DNA from 2 places in the Rhizobium sp. UGM030330-04 genome. Region 2 is predicted to be linked to the other one. Evidence: predicted binding sites of a transcription regulator. Region 2 holds the regulator's gene; the other holds the start of a gene.
The links. The regulator LexA, encoded in region 2, represses DNA repair genes until DNA is damaged. The targets are predictions, from matches to a motif close to TGTTCNNNNTGTGTTCNG.
Positions count from the first base shown of each region.

Region 1: the regulator LexA is predicted to act here: its motif matches at 7,254-7,271, upstream of dnaE (DNA polymerase III subunit alpha).

Region 1 covers NZ_QKML01000012.1:185,546-195,417, forward strand. The annotation lists gene N434_RS18945 (response regulator) at 1-332, opposite strand, end outside; gene N434_RS18950 (DUF3572 domain-containing protein) at 464-772, shown strand; gene N434_RS18955 (DNA polymerase IV) at 843-2,126, shown strand; gene N434_RS18960 (L,D-transpeptidase family protein) at 2,291-3,529, shown strand; gene dnaE (DNA polymerase III subunit alpha) at 3,541-7,041, opposite strand; gene N434_RS18975 (ABC transporter ATP-binding protein) at 7,532-8,215, opposite strand; gene N434_RS18980 (lipoprotein-releasing ABC transporter permease subunit) at 8,231-9,538, opposite strand; gene proS (proline--tRNA ligase) at 9,665-9,872, opposite strand, start outside.
Region 2 covers NZ_QKML01000012.1:76,947-86,818, reverse strand. The annotation lists gene N434_RS18455 (ComEC/Rec2 family competence protein) at 124-2,559, shown strand; gene N434_RS18450 (glutathione S-transferase family protein) at 2,579-3,256, opposite strand; gene lexA (transcriptional repressor LexA) at 3,678-4,400, opposite strand; gene N434_RS18440 (VOC family protein) at 4,613-5,494, shown strand; gene kdsA (3-deoxy-8-phosphooctulonate synthase) at 5,494-6,339, shown strand; gene eno (phosphopyruvate hydratase) at 6,476-7,750, shown strand; gene N434_RS18425 (FtsB family cell division protein) at 8,090-8,407, shown strand; gene pdhA (pyruvate dehydrogenase (acetyl-transferring) E1 component subunit alpha) at 8,561-9,604, shown strand; gene N434_RS18415 (pyruvate dehydrogenase complex E1 component subunit beta) at 9,622-9,872, shown strand, end outside.

The sequences.
Region 1 (9,872 bases), 110 kb from region 2:
TTCGGGACGGAAATCGGCTTCGACACATAGGCCTCGCATCCGCCCTGACGAATCCGCTCCTCGTCACCCTTCATGGCAAATGCCGTGACGGCGATGACGGGAATGACGTGCAATTCGTCATCCTCCTTCAGCCACTTCGTCACCTCCAGCCCAGAAACCTCCGGCAGCTGGATATCCATGAGAATGAGATCCGGGCGGTGCTTGCGGGCAAGATCAAGTGCTTCCATGCCGTTGCGCGTCTGGATCGTCGTATAACCGGACGCCTCGATCAGGTCGCGAAAGAGCTTCATGTTCAGCTCGTTGTCTTCGACTATCATGACCTGCTTGGGCATGGTGGGCAGTCCCCGTTTCGCTTTGAAACCATCATCCAGACATATAAGTTGCCTAAGAACCGATTCCATCGTCCATTTGTTGCGCAAGGCTAGAGGGATTTGGTTTCAAAATAGGTAACTTCGGGGAAGAAATGCTGCGCGATACGAAAAACAAAGGCAATGCCGGTCAGGATCCGCAAGAAACAGCGGCCGCCATACTTGGCTGGCTTGCAAACGAGCCGGAAATGCTGGCGCGTTTTCTGGCGCTGAGTGGATTGCAGGCCAATATGCTGCGCCAGGCCGTCAACGATCCCGGCTTTCTGGCCGGCCTCACCGATTTCCTGATGAGCCACGAACCGGACCTCATGGCATTTTGCGCCGCGACCGACACATCGCCCGAAACGGTGGCCGCAGCCTGGCATCATTTTTCCGGCCCGGGACTCGATTCAGGGGTGTATTGACAGGCTCGCCCCTTGAGCCATCGCCGCAGCCGGAGTATGGTCGGCGACGTTCTGGTTTTGTTTTCGGCCCATGTCCACGTCGCACTCCTATGATCCCGGTTTTTGCCGCGACTGTCTGGCCGGTCAGCCAGCGGGATCAAGGCGTTGCCGTACCTGCGGCAGTCCGCGCCTTGTCTATCATGACGAGCTCTACAGTCTCAGCATCGCCCATATCGATTGCGACGCCTTTTACGCCTCGGTTGAAAAACGCGACAATCCCGAACTTGCCGACAAGCCGGTGATCGTCGGCGGCGGCAAGCGTGGAGTGGTTTCGACGGCCTGCTACATCGCCCGTATTCAGGGCGTGCGCTCCGCCATGCCGATGTTCAAGGCGCTGGAAGCCTGTCCGGATGCCGTGGTCATCAAGCCGGACATGGAGAAATACAGCCGTGTCGGGCGGGAAATCCGTGCCATGATGCAGGAGCTGACGCCGCTGGTGCAGCCGCTTTCCATAGATGAAGCCTTTCTCGATCTTTCCGGAACCGAGAAACTCCACCACGATCCGCCGGCCCGCGTATTGGCGAAATTCGCAAGACGCGTGGAAAAGGAAGTGGGGGTCACCGTATCGGCCGGGCTTTCCTACTGCAAGTTTCTGGCCAAGGTCGCATCCGACCTCAGGAAACCGCGCGGCTTTTCGGTGATCGGCGAGGCGGAAGCGCTTTCCTTTCTGGCAACGCGCCCGGTAACGACGATCTGGGGCGTGGGCAAGGCCTTTGCGGCGACGCTGGAGGCGGACGGCATCCGTATGATCGCGCAGTTGCAGGAAATGGAGGAAGGCGAGCTGATGCGCCGTTACGGCGTGATGGGGCAGCGCCTTTTCCGCCTTGCGCGCGGCATTGACGAGCGGCACGTACACAATAACGATCCGGTCAAAAGCGTATCGTCCGAAACCACCTTCTTCAACGATATTTCCCGCCACGAGGATCTCGTGCCGATCCTGCGCTCGCTCTCCGAAAAGGTTGCCTGGCGGCTGAAGAAGAACGGTATTTCCGGCCAGACGGTGGTGCTGAAGATGAAAACCGCCGACTTCAAGCTCCGCACCCGCAATCGCAGGCTCGATGACCCCACCCAGCTTGCCGACCGAATATTCCGCACCGGCCTTTCGCTGCTGGAAAAGGAAACCGACGGCACCAAATTCCGCCTGCTCGGCATTGGTGTCAGCGATCTGCGCGATGCGGGCCTTGCCGATCCGCCCGATCTCGTCGACAGGCAGGCGGGACGGAGGGCGGCGGCGGAAGCGGCCATGGACAAGCTGCGCGACAGGTTCGGCAAGGGCAGCGTCGAGACCGGCTATACGTTCGGTTCACGAAAATAGTAGCCGCCATCGGCGCGGGCTGCCTGTCGGCAGTCTGCCGGTGCCGGATGTGTTTATTTTAGATTTTACACAAATTAGTGATGTTGCGACCGCGCAGTCCTTAAACTTCATTAAACTTCGCATGATTGAGTAAGTGAAGTTTTGTGCATGTGGTGTATTGCGTCATGTCCCTTCGCTTCCGTCTTGCGGCCGGCATGCTGTCGGCCAGTTTTCTTGCCTTTCCGGCACTCGCCGCCGACGGCAGGGCCCTGCAAATTCTGGTATCAAAAAGCGACCAGTCGCTCTCGCTTTATGAAAACGGCGAGATCATCGCCACCTCGAAAGTCTCCACCGGCAAGGCCGGGCATGAGACACCGAGCGGCATCTTCTCCATTCTGGAAAAACGCAAATATCACGAGTCGAATATCTATTCGGCAGCCCCCATGCCCTTCATGCAGCGGCTGACATGGTCCGGCATCGCGCTGCACGAAGGCAAGGTGCCGAACTATCCGGCCTCGCATGGCTGCGTGCGCCTGCCCTCGAAATTCGCCAAGTCACTGTTTGGTGATACGCGGGCCGGGGTGCATGTCATCATCACCGACCGCCCGGTTTCGCTGCGCTTCGTGCAACATCCCGCGCTGTTTTCCCCGCGTGACGATGCCGATGACGGCAAGCTGCTTCTCTCGGACGTGGAGCTGCGCCCGGCGACCTTCGATGCGGCACTGGGTGCAGTCGAGGTTGCCGTCAATGAAAAAACGCAGGCCGTCAGACCGGCGGCAAAGGCCAAGGCCCCCTCGCCCCTGCGCATTCTCATTACCCGGCGTGGTGAGCGGGAAAAGGTGATGGATGTTCAGGCCGTACTGACCCGGCTCGGCTTCGACGCCGGCTCCGCGGATGGTTACGCCGGGGAAATGACGATCAGTGCCGCGAACGGTTTCAAGCGCTGGAAAGGGTTGAAGACGACCGGGCCGCTTCTGACCGACGCCTTTGTGAAAGCGCTCTACGAATCCGCCGGTGAAGATCATCCGCCAAATGGCCAGATCATGGTGCGGCAGGATTTCAAACCGCTGTTTGAAGCGGCTATCGACATCAGGGATCCCGACATCGCGCTCGGAACCCATTTCTTCGAGGCCGTTGCCGTGGATCGCACCGCGGGAACCGCCGAATGGAACGGCGTGACGCTTGAAAACCACCTGCCGGCCGCCGCCCGCAAACGCCTCGGCATTACGGTTACCGAAGCACCCGGCGGCTTCGACCAGTTGAGCGCCGTGCTCAGCCGTCTCGATATACCGGCGGCGATACGCACCCGGATCGAGCAGGAGCTTTCAACCGGCAGCTCGATCACCATCTCCGACCTCAGTCACCAGATGGAGACGGGAACCGGAACCGACTTCATCACCGTCACGAAGGAAGGACCCGTGTGAGGGCTTTCGCCTCACACCAGTTCCACATCCACGACACCGGGCGCGGACCGCAGGGCAGCGGCGATCTCGGGTGAAATACGGTATTTCTCCGTCAGCTCCACCTCGATCTCGCGGCTGCCTTCATCCTTGATGACGATGAAATAGACAGAGCCGTCGCCCCTGGTGTTGAGGTGGCGGGCAACGGTTTTCAGCGGGCCGGAATCGCGCACATAAACGCGCAGCGCCTTCTGCATCTGCACGGATTTTTCTTCCAGCGACTGCGCCGTCTGGATACGCAGGCCGATGCCCTCCGGACGCTCTTCGGCCTGCACGGTGATAACAAGCGATTTGCCGACCTCCAGCAGATCGCGAAACTGGCCGAGCCCTTCGGAAAACAGCACCGCTTCGTATTGGCCCGATGCGTCCGAGAAGGTGACGATACCCATCTTGTTGCCGGTGCGGGTCTTGCGTTCCTGCTTGCCGGTGACGGTGCCGGCCAGACGCCCAGCGGTGGCGCCCTGTTTCACCGCGGCGGAAAAATCGGCGAAATTCTGCACGCGCAGTTTTTCCAGCACGGGACGATAGGTATCGAGCGGATGGGCGGTGAGGTAAAAACCGAGCACCTGATATTCACGCAGCAGTTTTTCCGAGGCGAGCCAGGGCTGGAAGGCGGGAAGGACCAGCTTCTCCGGACCATTGCCGCCACCCGAGCCGAACATGTCCGACTGGCCGATGGTGCGGTTGTTCTGCGCCATCTGGGCATAACCGATGATGCGGTCCAGCCCGCCGATCAGTTCGGCGCGATCACGGCCGAAGCAATCGAAAGCGCCGGCATTGATGAGGCTTTCCAGCACACGCCGGTTGATCTGCTTGGGATCGATGCGCAGGCAGAAATCCTCAAGGCTCGTGAACGGCTTGCCGTCGCGTACCTGAACGATGTGCTCCACCGCACCCTCGCCCACGCCCTTGATGGCCGCCAGCGAATAATAGATGCGGTTCTCGCCCGTCTCGAATTGCCGGAAGGAGGTCTGCACCGAAGGTGCGACGACCTCGATGCCAAGGCGGCCGGCATCCTGACGGAAATCGTTGAGCTTTTCCGTGTTGGCCATATCGAGTGTCATGGAGGCCGCCAGGAACTCCACCGGATAATGCGCCTTCATATAGGCGGTCTGGTAGGACACGATGGCGTAGGCGGCGGCATGGCTCTTGTTGAAGCCGTAATTGGCGAATTTCGCGAGAAGGTCGAAGATGGTGTTGGCCTGCGGCTTCGAGACGCCGTTCTCGATGGCGCCATCGACAAAGCGCTCGCGCTGCTTGTCCATCTCCTCCTTGATCTTCTTGCCCATGGCGCGGCGCAGAAGATCGGCTTCGCCGAGCGAATAACCTGACAGAACCTGGGCGATCTGCATCACCTGTTCCTGATAGACGATAACACCCTGCGTTTCCTTGAGCAGATGGTCGATGGTCGGATGGATCGATTCCAGCTCCTCCTCGCCATGCTTGCGGGCATTATAGACCGGGATGTTCTCCATCGGGCCGGGACGATAAAGCGCCACCAGCGCGATGATGTCCTCGATGCAGTCGGGGCGCATGCCGATCAGCGCCTTGCGCATGCCGGCACTTTCCACCTGGAACACGCCGATGGTTTCGCCGCGCGACAACATCTCGTAGGTCCTGGCGTCTTCCAGCGGAATGGCGGCAAGATCGACCGTGATGCCGCGCTTGGCGACAAAATCGACGGCGACCTTCAGCACCGTCAGCGTCTTCAGACCGAGGAAGTCGAATTTGACGAGACCGGCGCTTTCGACCCACTTCATGTTGAACTGGGTGACCGGCATATCGGATCGCGGATCGCGATACATCGGCACCAGCTTGGAGAGCGGCCGGTCACCGATGACGATACCGGCGGCATGGGTGGAAGCGTGGCGGTAAAGCCCTTCGATCTTCTGGGCGATATCCAGCAGGCGGGCGACGACCGGCTCCTTGTCCGCCTCTTCCTGCAGGCGCGGCTCTTCCTCGATCGCTTTTGACAGCGGCGTCGGGTTGGCCGGATTGTTGGGCACCAGCTTGCAGATCTTGTCCACCTGCCCATAGGGCATTTCCAGCACGCGGCCGACGTCGCGCAAGGCCGCACGCGCCTGCAGCGAACCGAAGGTGATGATCTGCGCCACCTGCTCACGGCCATATTTGGCCTGCACATAGCGGATCACCTCTTCACGACGATCCTGGCAGAAGTCGATATCGAAGTCGGGCATCGATACGCGTTCAGGATTGAGGAAGCGTTCGAACAGCAGCGAGAAACGCAGCGGATCGACGTCGGTGATCGTCAGCGCATAAGCGACGAGCGAGCCGGCACCCGAACCACGGCCCGGGCCAACCGGAATGTCATGCTGCTTGGCCCATTTGATGAAGTCGGCAACGATGAGGAAATAGCCGGGGAATTTCATGCGCGAGATGACGCCGAGTTCGAAATCCAGTCTCTCGCGATATTCCTGCTCCGTATAACCCGGCGCCATGCCAAGTGCGGCGAGACGCTGATCCAGCCCCTCCACCGCCTGCCGGCGAAGTTCCTCGGCTTCGGCGCGTTCCGCCGCCTCCGGGTCGTCGCTGGCGCCGGTGAAACGCGGCAGGATCGGCCCGCGCTTCTTCAGCACATAGGAACAGCGCAGCGCAATCTCGACGGTATTTTCCAGCGCCTCGGGCAGGTCGGCAAAAAGCGCCGTCATCTCCTCGCGGCTTTTGAGATAATGATCCGGCGTCAGGCGAAACCGGTTGTCATCGGAAACGATGGCGTTGTGCGCCACCGCCATCAGCGCATCATGCGCCTCGTAATCGGCCTTGGAAGGAAAAAACGCCTCGTTGGTGGCAACGAGGGGAATATCGTGTTCATAAGCAAGGCCGATCAGACGCCGCTCATGGGAGCGGTCATAACCGGACTGACGCTGCAACTCGATGTAAAGCCTGTCACCGAAGAGCGACTTCAGCGCCAGCAGCCGCTCTTTCGCCTGCGCGGCATGGCCTTCCTTCAGCGCCATATCGACCGGACCGCCGGTAGCACCCGTGAGCGCGATCAGCCCGGCATTGGAGGCCTCCTCCAGCCATGCGCGGGTAATATGCACGGAATGGCCGCTGCCCTCGCCTTCCAGATAGGCGCGGCTGACGAGATCCACCAGCCGCTCATAACCCTCGGCATCGGCGGCCAGAAGGACGATGGCGGGAAGTTTCTGAAGATGGCTGTTGTGGCTGCGGCGGTCCTCCGCCGCATCCTGCATGTCGATCGACAGCTGGCAGCCGATGATCGGCTGCAGACCCTCATCGCGCGCCTTTTCGGAAAATTCCAGCGCGACGAAGAGGTTGTTGGTATCGGTAATGGCGATGGCCGGCTGGCCATCCGCGACGGCCTTGGACATGATTTTCTTGAGGGGCAACGCCCCCTCAAGCAGGGAATAGGCGGAATGAACCCGCAGATGAACAAAACCCGGCGTCTTTAGCGTTTTGTCAGAGATCTCTGCACGCACAACCGTATCGCCCATATCGTCATCCTGTCATTCTGAATCGAGGGGGCGATTTTCCGATTTCCGGCGCTCAAAGTCTACAGCCTTGCGGTGGCCATACAGGCTTCTGCGCCGGTATCTCCTTCACAGGGCGGTGAGGATCACCGAAAAGCTGGCCACAAAGACAGCGATGGAGGCGAAAGCGGCAACGTCACGGATGAAATCAGTCATTGGTCTCTCCTTACTCGTTATGTTCCAACTTTGTTCTCATTTTGTTCGATTGTCAACAGGGTTTTGCTGATATTCCCCTTGCTAACGCCGCAGAATCAGCCGCGGTTCCGCTCACATTTTCGGCAAGCCCCTGACTCCAAAGCGAAAAAACCCGGAGGAAAAACACCTCCGGGTTGCCAAAAAATGCAGATATGAAAGAGCTGATGCCGACCCTGCGGATCAGGACCGGAGCGAATCCCGGCCGCGCACGCTATCCGCGCTGGCGGCGGCACGGCAATTCGGAGGAATGTTCGGCCGATCAGAAATCGACGATCTTGCCGTCGGCGAGCGTTACGCGTCGGTCCATCCGGGCCGCGAGTTCGTGGTTGTGGGTGGCGATCAGTGCCGCAAGGCCGGATTGCCGCACCAGCGCCTCCAGCGCGTCGAAGACATAATGCGCGGTCTCGGGGTCGAGGTTGCCGGTCGGCTCGTCCGCAAGCAGCAGCAGTGGCGCATTGGCGACAGCACGCGCAATGGCCACACGCTGTTGTTCACCGCCGGAAAGTTCGGCCGGACGGTGTTCACCACGATGGCCGACACGCATGTAGTCGAGCAGCGCGCTGGCGCGCTTGTGCGCCTCCGCCGGAGCAAGGCCGGCGATCAGCTGCGGCATCATCACGTTTTCCACGGCGGAAAATTCCGGCAGGAGGTGATGGAACTGATAGACAAAGCCGATATCGCTGCGACGGATCGCGGTGCGCGTCTCGTCCGGCAGCCCCTGACAGGGCGCACCATTGATGAAGATCTCGCCTGCATCGGGATGCTCCAGCAACCCGGCCAGATGCAGGAGCGTGGATTTACCCGTGCCGGAAGGGGCGACAAGCGCCACCATCTCGCCGCTCCTCAATTCAAAATCGGCCTTGCGCAGGATCGATAGCGACGTCTCGCCCTGACCATAGGTCCTCTCAACGCCAGTAAGCCGCAGCACTGTTTTTTTTGCCATATTGCGAAGCGGTCCTTATTCGTAACGCAGGGCCTGCACCGGATCGAGCCTGGAGGCCCGCCATGCCGGAAAGATCGTTGCCAGGAAAGAAAGCGTCAGCGCCATGATGACAACGGTAATGGTCTCGCTGATATCCATTTCGGCCGGCAGCTGGCTCAGGAAATAAAGCTGCGGATCGAACAGCACCGTGCCTGATATCCAGGAGAAGAACTGCCGGATGGATTCCACGTTAAGGCAGACGATGACGCCGAGCGCCACGCCGGCAAAGGTGCCGACCATGCCGATGGCCGCCCCGGTCATGAAGAAGATGCGCATGACAGCGCCGGAACTGGCGCCCATGGTGCGCAGAATGGCGATGTCGCTGCCCTTGTCCTTCACCAGCATGATGAGACCGGAAATGATGTTCAGCGCCGCCACCAGAACGATGAGGGTGAGGATCATGAACATCACGTTTCTTTCCACCTGCAGGGCGGAGAAGAAGGTCTGGTTCCGCTGTTTCCAGTCGGTGATATATATCTGCCTTCCGGCTGCCTGTTCCACCAGCGGCCGGATGCCGTCGACATCATCGGGACGGCTGACGTAAAGCTCGATGGATTGCACGATGCCGTCGGCATTGAAATAGAGCTGGGCCTCGGACAGCGGCATATAGATCATCGAGGCGTCATATTCCGACATGCCGATCTCGAAGACGCCCGATATCTTGTAGGATTTGACGCGCGGATTGACGCCCATCGGCGTCACGTCGCCTTCCGGCGAAATGAGGGTGATATCATCGCCCGCCGTCACGCCGAGCTGGGCGGCAAGCCTTGAGCCGACAAGGACGCCATCACCCGCCATGAAGCCGACGAGATCACCGGTCTTGATGTTGTTGGCGACTTCCTTGACCTTGTCGATATCCTCCTGGCGCACGCCGCGCACCAGCGCGCCGGAGCCCGCGCCGCCACGGCCGGAGGCGAGCGTCTGGCCTTCCACCAGCGGCAGGGCCATGGTGACACCCGGAACGGCGGCGAACTTCTTCGCCAGCTCATCGTAATTGTTGAAGGGCTGGTCGATCGGCTGCACGATCATATGGCCGTTGATGCCGAGAATGCGCGAGATCAGCTCCGTGCGAAAACCGTTCATCACAGCCATGACGATGATGAGCGTCGCAACGCCCAGCATGATGCCGACAAAGGAAAACCCGGCGATGACGGAAATGAAGGCTTCCTTGCGTCGCGACCGCAGATAACGCCAGGCCACCATACGTTCAAAAGCGGAAAAAGGCCGTGCGGTCTTTTCCCGGACAGCAGGAGCCGCACTCTTTTCAGCCTCGGCTTTTGCCATGTCGTCTCCCTGATCTCATACCACAAGGCCGGTCTTTTCCGAAAACCGGCCCCTATTTCCGTGACATCGGCGCTTTGGAAGCGAAGCGGGCTTCGGGTGAAGCCGCTCCCGTCTTCCCGTCCGCGCTTAGCCAAGCACCCTGTTCATTGCCGCCTCGATCGTGACGGTTTCCCGCTCGCCGCTCTTGCGATCCTTTACCTCGACCTCGCCATTCGCGACCGAACGCGGACCGACGATGATCTGCAGCGGCACGCCGATCAGATCGGCGGTCGCAAACTTCTGGCCCGCACGGTCGTCGGTATCGTCGTAAAGAACATCCTTGCCGGCGTTGGAG
Region 2 (9,872 bases):
CACCGTTAAAGGAAGGGATTGCAATCCTCCGCGCCTGCCTGCAAACCTGTTTCCGGTGCGGCAGGGGCGCAGCGCGGATTGCTTGATCAAGGGGAAAAACAGCATTTCGGATATGCCGAAACGATGCGGGGCACCTTGCCCGGCACGCATGAAATCCTGTTTCCCGTTTGTCGCACCGGCGATGTCGCTGCCTACGATCTGCCGGCTCCTGTTTCCCGGCGCGGGCTGAAGGCCGCCATCGTCGAAAAACTCGCCGCCTGTCTCGCCGAGGAGCGGGCATTCGGCCATGGTTTCCTGTTCATTCCCGTCATGATCGGCTGTGGCGCGATCCTGTGGTTTTCTCTGGATGTCACGCCATCTTCGTCCGTTCTGGCAATCGCATTCCTGCTTGCCGCCGGTCTGGCACTTTTTCGTCGATACGATACCGGCCTGTCGGCGGCGAGTTGCAGCATCGTCGCTTTTCTGTTGCTCGGCATGCTTCTGGCCGATCTCGAAACGAGGCGTGCCGGCACCGTGGTGCTGGATACACCCGTTACCACCACCATCACCGGCACGGTGACACGCCGGGAGGTCGATGCGCGTGGCGACTGGCGATATATGGTGAGACTTGTCGCGACGGAGGCGCCGAAACTGTCACGCCCGCCGGAAAGGGTATCGCTGCTTGCGCGCGGCGGCGGTGAGCCGGTCGCACTTGGCGCCACCATTCGCGGCAAGGCGCGGCTTTCGCCGCCCTCCGGTCCGGCCCTGCCGGGGCTGAATGATTTCGCTTTCGCCTCCTACTTCAAAGGCGTGGGCGCGACGGGATTTTTCTACAAGCCGCCCCGGATGATAATGTCACCGAAAAGTGATGTTGCGGCTGCGACAGGTTTGCTCGAATGGGCCGATATGCGCCTTTATGGCCTTCGCAGCGCCATTGCCGAACGCATCCGCGGCACGATTGGCGGCGATGCCGGCGCTTTTGCCGCCTCCATAGTCACCGATGAGAGACAGGCCATATCGGCCGGAACCATGGAAGCGCTGAGGCTTTCCGGCCTTGCGCATATCGTCGCCATATCCGGGCTCAACATGGCGCTGGCCGCCGGCATCTTCTTCGTCGGCCTTCGGCTGGGTTTCAGCCTGTTTCCCGCCTTTGCGCAGCGCTGGCCCGTGAAGAAGATTTCGGCTTTCGCCGCTCTCCTGATGACGCTCGCCTATTATCTGATTTCCGGTTTTGCCGTCTCTGCCGAACGCGCCTGGCTGATGATGTCGGTGATGCTGATCGCTGTCCTTTTCGATCAACCCTCGCTCAGCCTCCGGAATGTCGCGCTTTCCGCCTTGGTCATTCTTGCGCTTTCACCTTCGGAAATCATGGGGCCGAGTTTTCAGATGTCCTTTGCCGCGACCATCGCGCTGGTATCCGCCTATGCCTGGTGGAGCCTCCGGCGCAGCGATCACGAGCGGCTGTCGATCGGTCGCAGACCGGCATGGATGAGGGCAGGGGAAACGGCAGGGGCCATCATCGGTGGCGTCATCGTCACATCGCTGATTGGCGGGCTTTCGACAGCGATCTATTCGGCCGAACATTTCCACCGTGTCACCACCTATGGACTGTTCGCCAATCTGGCCGCCATGCCGCTGATGTCGCTGGTCGTCATGCCTTTCGGTCTCGTCGCCATGCTGCTGATGCCTTTCGGGCTCGATGCCCCGTTCCTGAAGGTTATGGGATATGGCATGGCGCTTGTCATCGAGGTTGCGGGGGAGGTCGCGTCCTGGGGTGGCAGCGCTGCGACAGGTCGGCCGCATGGCTGGTTCATCGGTCTTGCTTCCTCCGGTTTCCTGCTGCTGACATTGCTGCGCAGCCGGCTGGCCCTGCTTGGCATCCCGGTTCTGCTCGTCGCTTTCGGGCTATCGGCGACCATGGCCTATCGCGATGCGCCGGACCTGCTCATTCACGAGGACGGTGAACTGGTCGCGCTGCTGGAGGATGGCAAGGTCTATACAACAAAGACACGGCCGCAGGGTTTCGTTTATGGCCAGTGGCAAAGAGCATTGCTCTTACCGGAACAGCCCGTGCCGCCGGCCATCGTCAAAACCGGGACGGCACCGACCCGTGTGGCTTTCGCTGCAAGGCCGAAACTGACCTCGCAGGAGCTGAGCACCGTTGCACGGCAGATGACGGCGGCCCTGAAAGATGCCGAGCCGGGTGTCTTCACCTGCATGAGAGGCATATGGTGCGTGGCGCGGGCGGGCAGCGGCGAATGGATCGTCGTTCTTGAGGACGGCCGGTTTGCCGGAAAAGCCTGCGACATCGCCGATATAGTCGTTGTTTCCCGCAGAACCTCGTTTTCGCAGTGCCGCTCGGGAGCGTTGCTGCTCAACCGTGATATTCTGCGGCGTATCGGTTCGGTGGAAATGAACTTTGCGGGCAGCGAGCAGTCCGCGGTGGTCGGAAGGCTGCGCGCAGCCATCGCAGGGGCGGACAGGCCGTGGAGCGAACACCGCTATTATGACTGGAAGAGCGGCCGTTTCGAGCACGATGTACCCGAAAAGGTCCGGCAGTTGCTGGCGACGTCGCAGTGACCATCGCCAGCACAGGTCCTCAGGCCTTCAGGCGAAGATCGGCAGTCAACTCGCCAATACCGCCGATCTCCTCTTCATGCGCCGTATCGCGCCAGATTTCCTTCAATCCGGCCTCATACCATTCGCGCATGGCGGGCAGGGCGAGCAGCCGGTCGCAATAGGTTTTCGCGCCCGGTGAAAGATCGGCACCGTAGGTCTGGAAACGGAATGCGACAGGGCAAAAGAAAGCGTCCACCGCCGTGAATTTCTGACCGGCAAGGTAGGGGCCGCCGAATTTTGTCAGCCCTTCGCTCCACAGCGTATCGATGCGCTTGATATCGGCCGCAAGCCCGGCATCGCCGCCTTTCGGCTTGACCCGAATGCCGACCGACATCGGATAGAGATTGCGCAGCGAGGAAAAGCCGGCATGCATTTCGCTCGCAGCCGAACGCGACCATGCCCGGGCCTGCTTGTCGCTCGCCCAGATACCCTGATGTCTTTCCGCCAGATATTCGGCGATCGACAGCGATTCCCATATCGTCACTCCCTCGTCGACAAGGCAGGGCACCTTGCCCGTCGGCGAAAAGTTGGAAAAGGCGACGCCTTCGCCGAACGGAACGAGTTTCTCATCGAAGGCGATACCGAGCGTGCGCATCAGGACCCACGGCCGCAGCGACCATGAGGAATAGTTCTTGTTGGCGATATAAAGATCATACATGGCTTGTCTCCCGGATATGACGCGCATTTCTATACCTGTCGGAGCGCTGCGGAATATCGAAAATAATCCATGGCACCCATAAACGCCTTTGATGAGTGGCGGCGGGCTGCTCAACGATCAATGTCAGCATTCAAGTGACGGATGGGCGTCAAGCCCATCACGCAGGCCGGATACCTCGCAGCGTTACCGAAATTCCATGCGGATGACGCACGGAACGCAACAGGCCGGGCTAAAATCGAAGCCGCAATATCATATGAAGACCGCAACCGATGCTCAGCGGTACGGAATGAAACTGCTCCCGGGATGAATGTGTCAGCCCGGTTTCCGCATAGTCAGCCAACGAGCGAAATTGCCGCCATCCTCAATGGATGTCTCTTCACCAGGGCGATGTTCGCCCCGAGAAGATGGCGGCCTGTACGGATCAATGGTAACGGCGGATCAGTCCGACCAGTTTGCCCTGAATTTTCACCCGGTCCGGCCCGAATATGCGGGTCTCATAGGCAGGATTGGCCGCTTCCAGCGCGATGGAGGCGCCCTTGCGGCGGAAGCGCTTCAGCGTCGCTTCCTCGTCATCCACCAGCGCCACGACAATATCGCCGGGGCTGGCGGTATTGCCATTGCGGATGATGACGGTGTCACCATCGAAAATGCCGGCCTCGATCATCGAATCGCCCTTGACCTCGAGAGCGTAATGTTCGCCCGAGCCCAGCATGTCCACCGGTACGGCCACATCATGGGTATTGTTCTGGATGGCGGAAATCGGAACGCCGGCGGCAATACGGCCCATGACCGGCACGGTAACGGCGCCGCCGAGATCGTTGGCGGGCGCCTTGGGGGCAGGGGCCGGTTCCGGCGCTTTTGGCTTGCCGAGACTGCCTTCGATGACGCTCGGTGAAAAGCCGCGCTGCGGCCGCGCACCCGGCGTATAGGCCTCAGGCAACTTGATCACTTCCAGCGCTCGCGCCCTATTCGGTAGCCGGCGAATGAATCCGCGCTCTTCGAGGGCGGTGATCAGCCGGTGGATGCCGGATTTGGAGGCAAGATCGAGTGCGTCCTTCATTTCATCGAAGGAGGGCGGCACGCCGGACTCTTTCATTCGTTCATGAATGAAGAGAAGCAATTCCTGCTGTTTGCGCGTGAGCATGAGGAAAACACCCTTGAGAATCGTAGTGGAGATCGCGAAACAAATACAGAACGAACACTATATGTTCCATATGTGTTCCGCAATCCCCTAAAATTTCGTGAAGCTGCCATCTGTTGTTTTGATGATTTGCCTGAAAGCACGCAATTGTGCTTTTCTGCCGCTGGGACTGTTCCGGTGTCGCCTTGCCGGACCCGACAGCAGGAAGCAGGAAAATGACGAAACCCTATCGCGTCGACCATCTCGTACTGCCCGTCGAGCGTCTCGACGTCGCCGCCAATCGCCTTGCAAACCTTGGGTTTACGGTCGCGCCGGCGGCTCTCCATCCGTTCGGCACACACAATGCCTGTGTTTTTTTCTCCGACGGCACCTATCTGGAGCCGCTCGCAATTGCTGACCCGGCTAAATATAACGCCTCGATTGGCAGAGGAGATGTCTTCACCGGGCGGGATCATGCCTTTCGGAAACACGTCGGAGGGGAGGGTTTTTCCGCTCTCGTCGCTGCAACCGAAGACGCCCTTGGGGATCACGACCGATTCGTGGCCTCCGGCCTGACGGCCGGTAATGTCTTTGAATTTTCGCGTCCGGTCAAAATGCCGGACGGTTCGCAGAGCGAGGCAGCCTTCCGGCTGGCTTTTGCTGCGAGCGGTTCCGCTGAGGATTTCTTCCTGTTCAGCTGCCAGCGGCTGCAGGCCTTGCCGGGCGACCGCTCGGCGCTGGAGCGCCATGCCAATGGTGTGTCCGGTCTCAGCGAGATCGTCTTGTTTGTCGGTGATGATCCGAATGCCGCACGCCTGATAGAGACGGTTTTTGGCTGCGGCGGCAAAATATCACCGGACGGTGATGTGGTTTTCGCAACCGGCAATGCGTGCATAAGATTGACTGAGAAGCCAGTCTTCAATGGATATGCGCTGAATGTTGCCGGGCAGGGTGATGCTGGACTGCGCGGCGCGGGCATCGTCCTTTCCGTCGGCGATCTTGCCGTGACAGCGGCGGCGCTTGCTGCTAATGGCGTGTTCTGCATGGAAACGGGCGGCCGTCTGGTGGTGCCCGCAGCACCCGGCCAGGGCGTTGCCTTCGCCTTCGAGGAAAAATAATGAGCGTTACGAACAATCTCAAAGTCACCGCCGGCGACGGCGCCAGCAAAGTTTCTTTCTCCAACAGCGAGCGCTTTTCGCTGATTGCCGGCCCGTGCCAGATGGAAAGCCGCGAACATGCATTCATGATCGCCGGCGTCCTGAAGGAGCTTTGTGACAAACTTGGAATCGGGCTTGTCTATAAATCCTCCTTCGACAAGGCGAACCGTACCTCGCTTTCCGGCAAGCGCGGCATCGGCCTTGAGAACGCCATGCAGGTCTTCGCCGATCTCAAGAAGGAGTTCGGTTTTCCTGTCCTGACCGACATTCACACCGAAGAGCAATGCGCCATCGTTTCCGAAGTGGTGGATGTGCTGCAGATCCCGGCCTTTCTCAGCCGTCAGACCGATCTTCTCGTTGCCGCCGCGAAAACCGGCCGCGTCATCAATGTCAAGAAGGGTCAGTTTCTGGCCCCCTGGGACATGAAGAATGTTCTGGCCAAGCTGAACGACAGCGGTAATCCGAATGTGCTTCTGTGCGAGCGCGGCGCCTCCTTCGGTTATAATACGCTGGTCTCCGACATGCGCTCGCTGCCGATCATGGCCTCGCTGGGTGCGCCCGTTGTCTTCGACGCCACCCATTCCGTGCAGCAGCCGGGCGGGCAGGGCGGTTCCACCGGTGGCCAGCGCGAATTCGTCGAGACGCTGGCGCGCGCGGCCGTGGCCGTCGGCGTGGCCGGCCTCTTCATCGAGACCCATGAGGACCCGGACAATGCGCCTTCCGACGGTCCCAACATGGTTCACCTGAAGGACATGCCGAAACTGCTCGAAAAGCTCCTGGCCTTCGACACCATCACCAAAGCCTGAAGAACCGGCGCGGTTCGTGCCAATCGATTTTAAATGGCGGGCGCTCCGTTTCTGCCGCCCGCCGTCATTGTAATTTCTTCGCCATCGTCTAAGACAGGCGACGGAAAATATCTGTTCCATTCCCAAGGGAGAGACCATGACTGCCATTACCGATATCATCGCGCGCGAAATCCTCGACAGCCGCGGCAACCCGACCGTTGAAGTCGATGTTTATCTCGAAGACGGCTCCATGGGCCGCGCCGCCGTTCCTTCGGGCGCCTCCACCGGTGCGCATGAAGCGGTTGAGCTGCGCGATGGCGGCAAGCGTTATCTCGGCAAGGGCGTGGAAAAGGCAGTCGAAGCCGTCAATACGGAAATCTTCGACGCCATCGGCGGTTTCGATGCCGAGAACCAGATCCAGATCGACCAGACGATGATCGCGCTTGACGGTACGCCGAACAAGTCGCGTATTGGCGCCAACGCCATTCTCGGTGTATCGCTTGCCGTCGCCAAGGCTGCGGCTGAAGCTTCCGGCCTGCCGCTTTACCGTTATGTCGGCGGCCCGAACGCGCATCTGCTGCCGGTTCCGATGATGAACATCATCAATGGCGGCGCCCATGCCGACAACCCGATCGACTTTCAGGAATTCATGATCCTGCCGGTCGGCGCGGAGAACATCCGCGAAGCCGTGCGCATGGGTTCTGAAGTGTTCCATACGCTGAAGAAAGAACTGTCCGCTCAGGGCCACAACACCAATGTCGGTGATGAGGGCGGTTTCGCACCGGGTCTCGAAAGCGCGCCGGCAGCGCTCGATTTCATCATGAAGTCGATCGAAAAGGCTGGCTATCGTCCGGGCGAGGACATGTATGTCGGCCTCGACTGTGCATCGACCGAATTCTTCAAGAACGGCAAATACGTTCTCGAAGGTGAAGGCCGTACGCTGGAATCCGGCGCAATGGCTGAATACCTCGCGGAGCTCGTTGCCAAGTACCCGATCATCTCCATCGAAGACGGCATGGCTGAAGACGACTGGGACGGCTGGAAGGCGCTCACCGATCTGATCGGCAATAAGTGCCAGCTGGTCGGCGACGACCTCTTCGTCACCAACTCCGCTCGCCTTCGCGATGGTATCAAGATGGGTGTCGCAAACTCCATCCTCGTCAAGGTCAACCAGATCGGTTCGCTTTCTGAAACGCTGGACGCAGTCGAAACGGCGCACAAGGCCGGCTACACCGCCGTCATGTCGCACCGTTCGGGCGAAACGGAAGATTCCACCATCGCCGACCTCGCGGTTGCCACGAACTGCGGTCAGATCAAGACCGGTTCGCTCGCCCGTTCCGACCGGCTCGCGAAATACAACCAGCTGATCCGCATCGAGGAAATGCTGGGTCCGCAGGCTGCCTACGCTGGCCGTTCCATTCTGCGCGGATAATTCGCGTCTGGTTTTACGATGCAGCCCGCCGCTTTGGCGGGCTCATTTCAGGGGTGAGCGGTATCATCCGCACTCCGTCACCCCGGACTTGATCCGGGGTCCAGCGTGATCAAGTCCTTGATCGCGGGAGACTCTTTCACGGCGCAGACGCGCCGTGGCTGGATGCCGGATCAAGTCCGGCATGACGAGGTTTCTTCTGGCGTCGTCACCGTTCTAAGCCCGCCTCCCGGCGGGCTTTTTCATGCCCATTTGCCGATTGGAATTTAAGGTCAACGGATAGTTAAACAATCCGGCTTAGTCTTCAGACTCACGTTATGCGTTTTAAGGCTTCTCTGCGGCATGTGGACCAGACATCATAAAAAGAGACGATTCGGCCGTTTGATCGTTCCGGCCATCACGATCGCTTTTCTTTCCTATTTCGGGTATCATTCCATCCATGGCGACTTCGGCCTTCAGGCGACGGAGCGGCTGGAGCGGCAGCGTCTTGCCCGCACTGCGGAGCTTGCAAAGCTGACGCAGGCGCGCACGGCACTGGAACGGCAGGTGGAATTGTTGAGTGACGGTTCGCTGGAGCGGGACATGATCGATGAGATTTCCCGTTACCAGCTGAATATGTCGCGTACGGACGAAATCGTCATCATGAACACATATTTCTAATTAACCGAAATCAGGTTAATTTAACATTTGTGATTTATTCACAGCATCTTAGCGTGAATATGTGCCATGCGTTTAAAGCATTGCTGCATGGCATTTTCTTGCATATGGTACGCGCCACTCTATCCATTCAAACGGCAACTCAGGGAGGGATGAATGGCGCCGCGAAAACCAGCGACCGTATCCGGCCGCAAGACAACGGCAAAGTCCGCAACCGAATTCACCGGCAAGAACAGCCCGGACTTCTCGAAGGAAGAAGAGCTTCACGCTTATCGTGAAATGCTTCTGATCCGCCGTTTCGAAGAAAAGGCCGGCCAGCTTTATGGCATGGGCTTCATCGGTGGTTTCTGTCACCTCTATATCGGTCAGGAAGCTGTCGTCGTCGGCATGCAGATGTCGCAGAAGGAAGGTGATCAGGTCATCACCGCTTACCGCGACCACGGCCATATGCTCGCACTCGGCATGAGCGCCCGCGGCGTCATGGCCGAACTGACCGGCCGCAAGGGCGGTCTGTCGAAGGGCAAGGGCGGCTCGATGCACATGTTCTCCAAGGAGAAACATTTCTACGGCGGCCACGGCATCGTCGGTGCGCAGGTCTCACTCGGCACCGGTCTTGCCTTCGCCAACCGCTATCGCGGCAACGACAATGTCTCCGTGACCTATTTCGGTGACGGCGCCGCCAACCAGGGCCAGGTCTACGAGAGCTTCAACATGGCTGCTCTCTGGAAACTGCCAATCATCTATATCGTTGAAAACAATCGTTATGCGATGGGCACCTCGACCGCCCGCGCCACCGCCCAGTCGAACTACTCGCTGCGCGGCCAGTCCTTCGGCATCCCCGGCATCCAGGTGGATGGTATGGATGTGCGCGCCGTCAAGGCCGCCGCCGATCAGGCGCTGGAACATTGCCGTTCCGGCAAGGGTCCGATCATTCTGGAAATGCTGACCTACCGTTATCGCGGTCACTCCATGTCCGACCCGGCGAAATACCGTTCCAAGGACGAAGTGCAGAAGATGCGCTCCGAACATGACCCGATCGAACAGGTCAAGGCACGGCTTCTGGAGCAGGGCTGGGCAAGCGAAGACGAATTGAAGGCCATCGACAAGGATGTCCGTGATATCGTCGCCGACAGCGCCGACTTCGCCCAGAACGATCCCGAGCCGGATGCATCCGAGCTCTACACCGACATTCTGCTCTGATCGGGAAAGGGAAAACCATGCCTGTAGAAATTCTTATGCCCGCCCTTTCCCCGACCATGGAGGAAGGCACGCTTTCCAAATGGCTTAAAAAGGAAGGCGACAAGGTCACGTCAGGCGACGTGATTGCCGAGATCGAAACCGACAAGGCGACCATGGAAGTGGAAGCCGTGGATGAAGGCGTCATCGGCAAGCTGCTGATCGATGCCGGCACCGAAGGCGTCAAGGTCAATACGCCGATTGCCGTTCTCATTCAGGAAGGCGAAAGCGC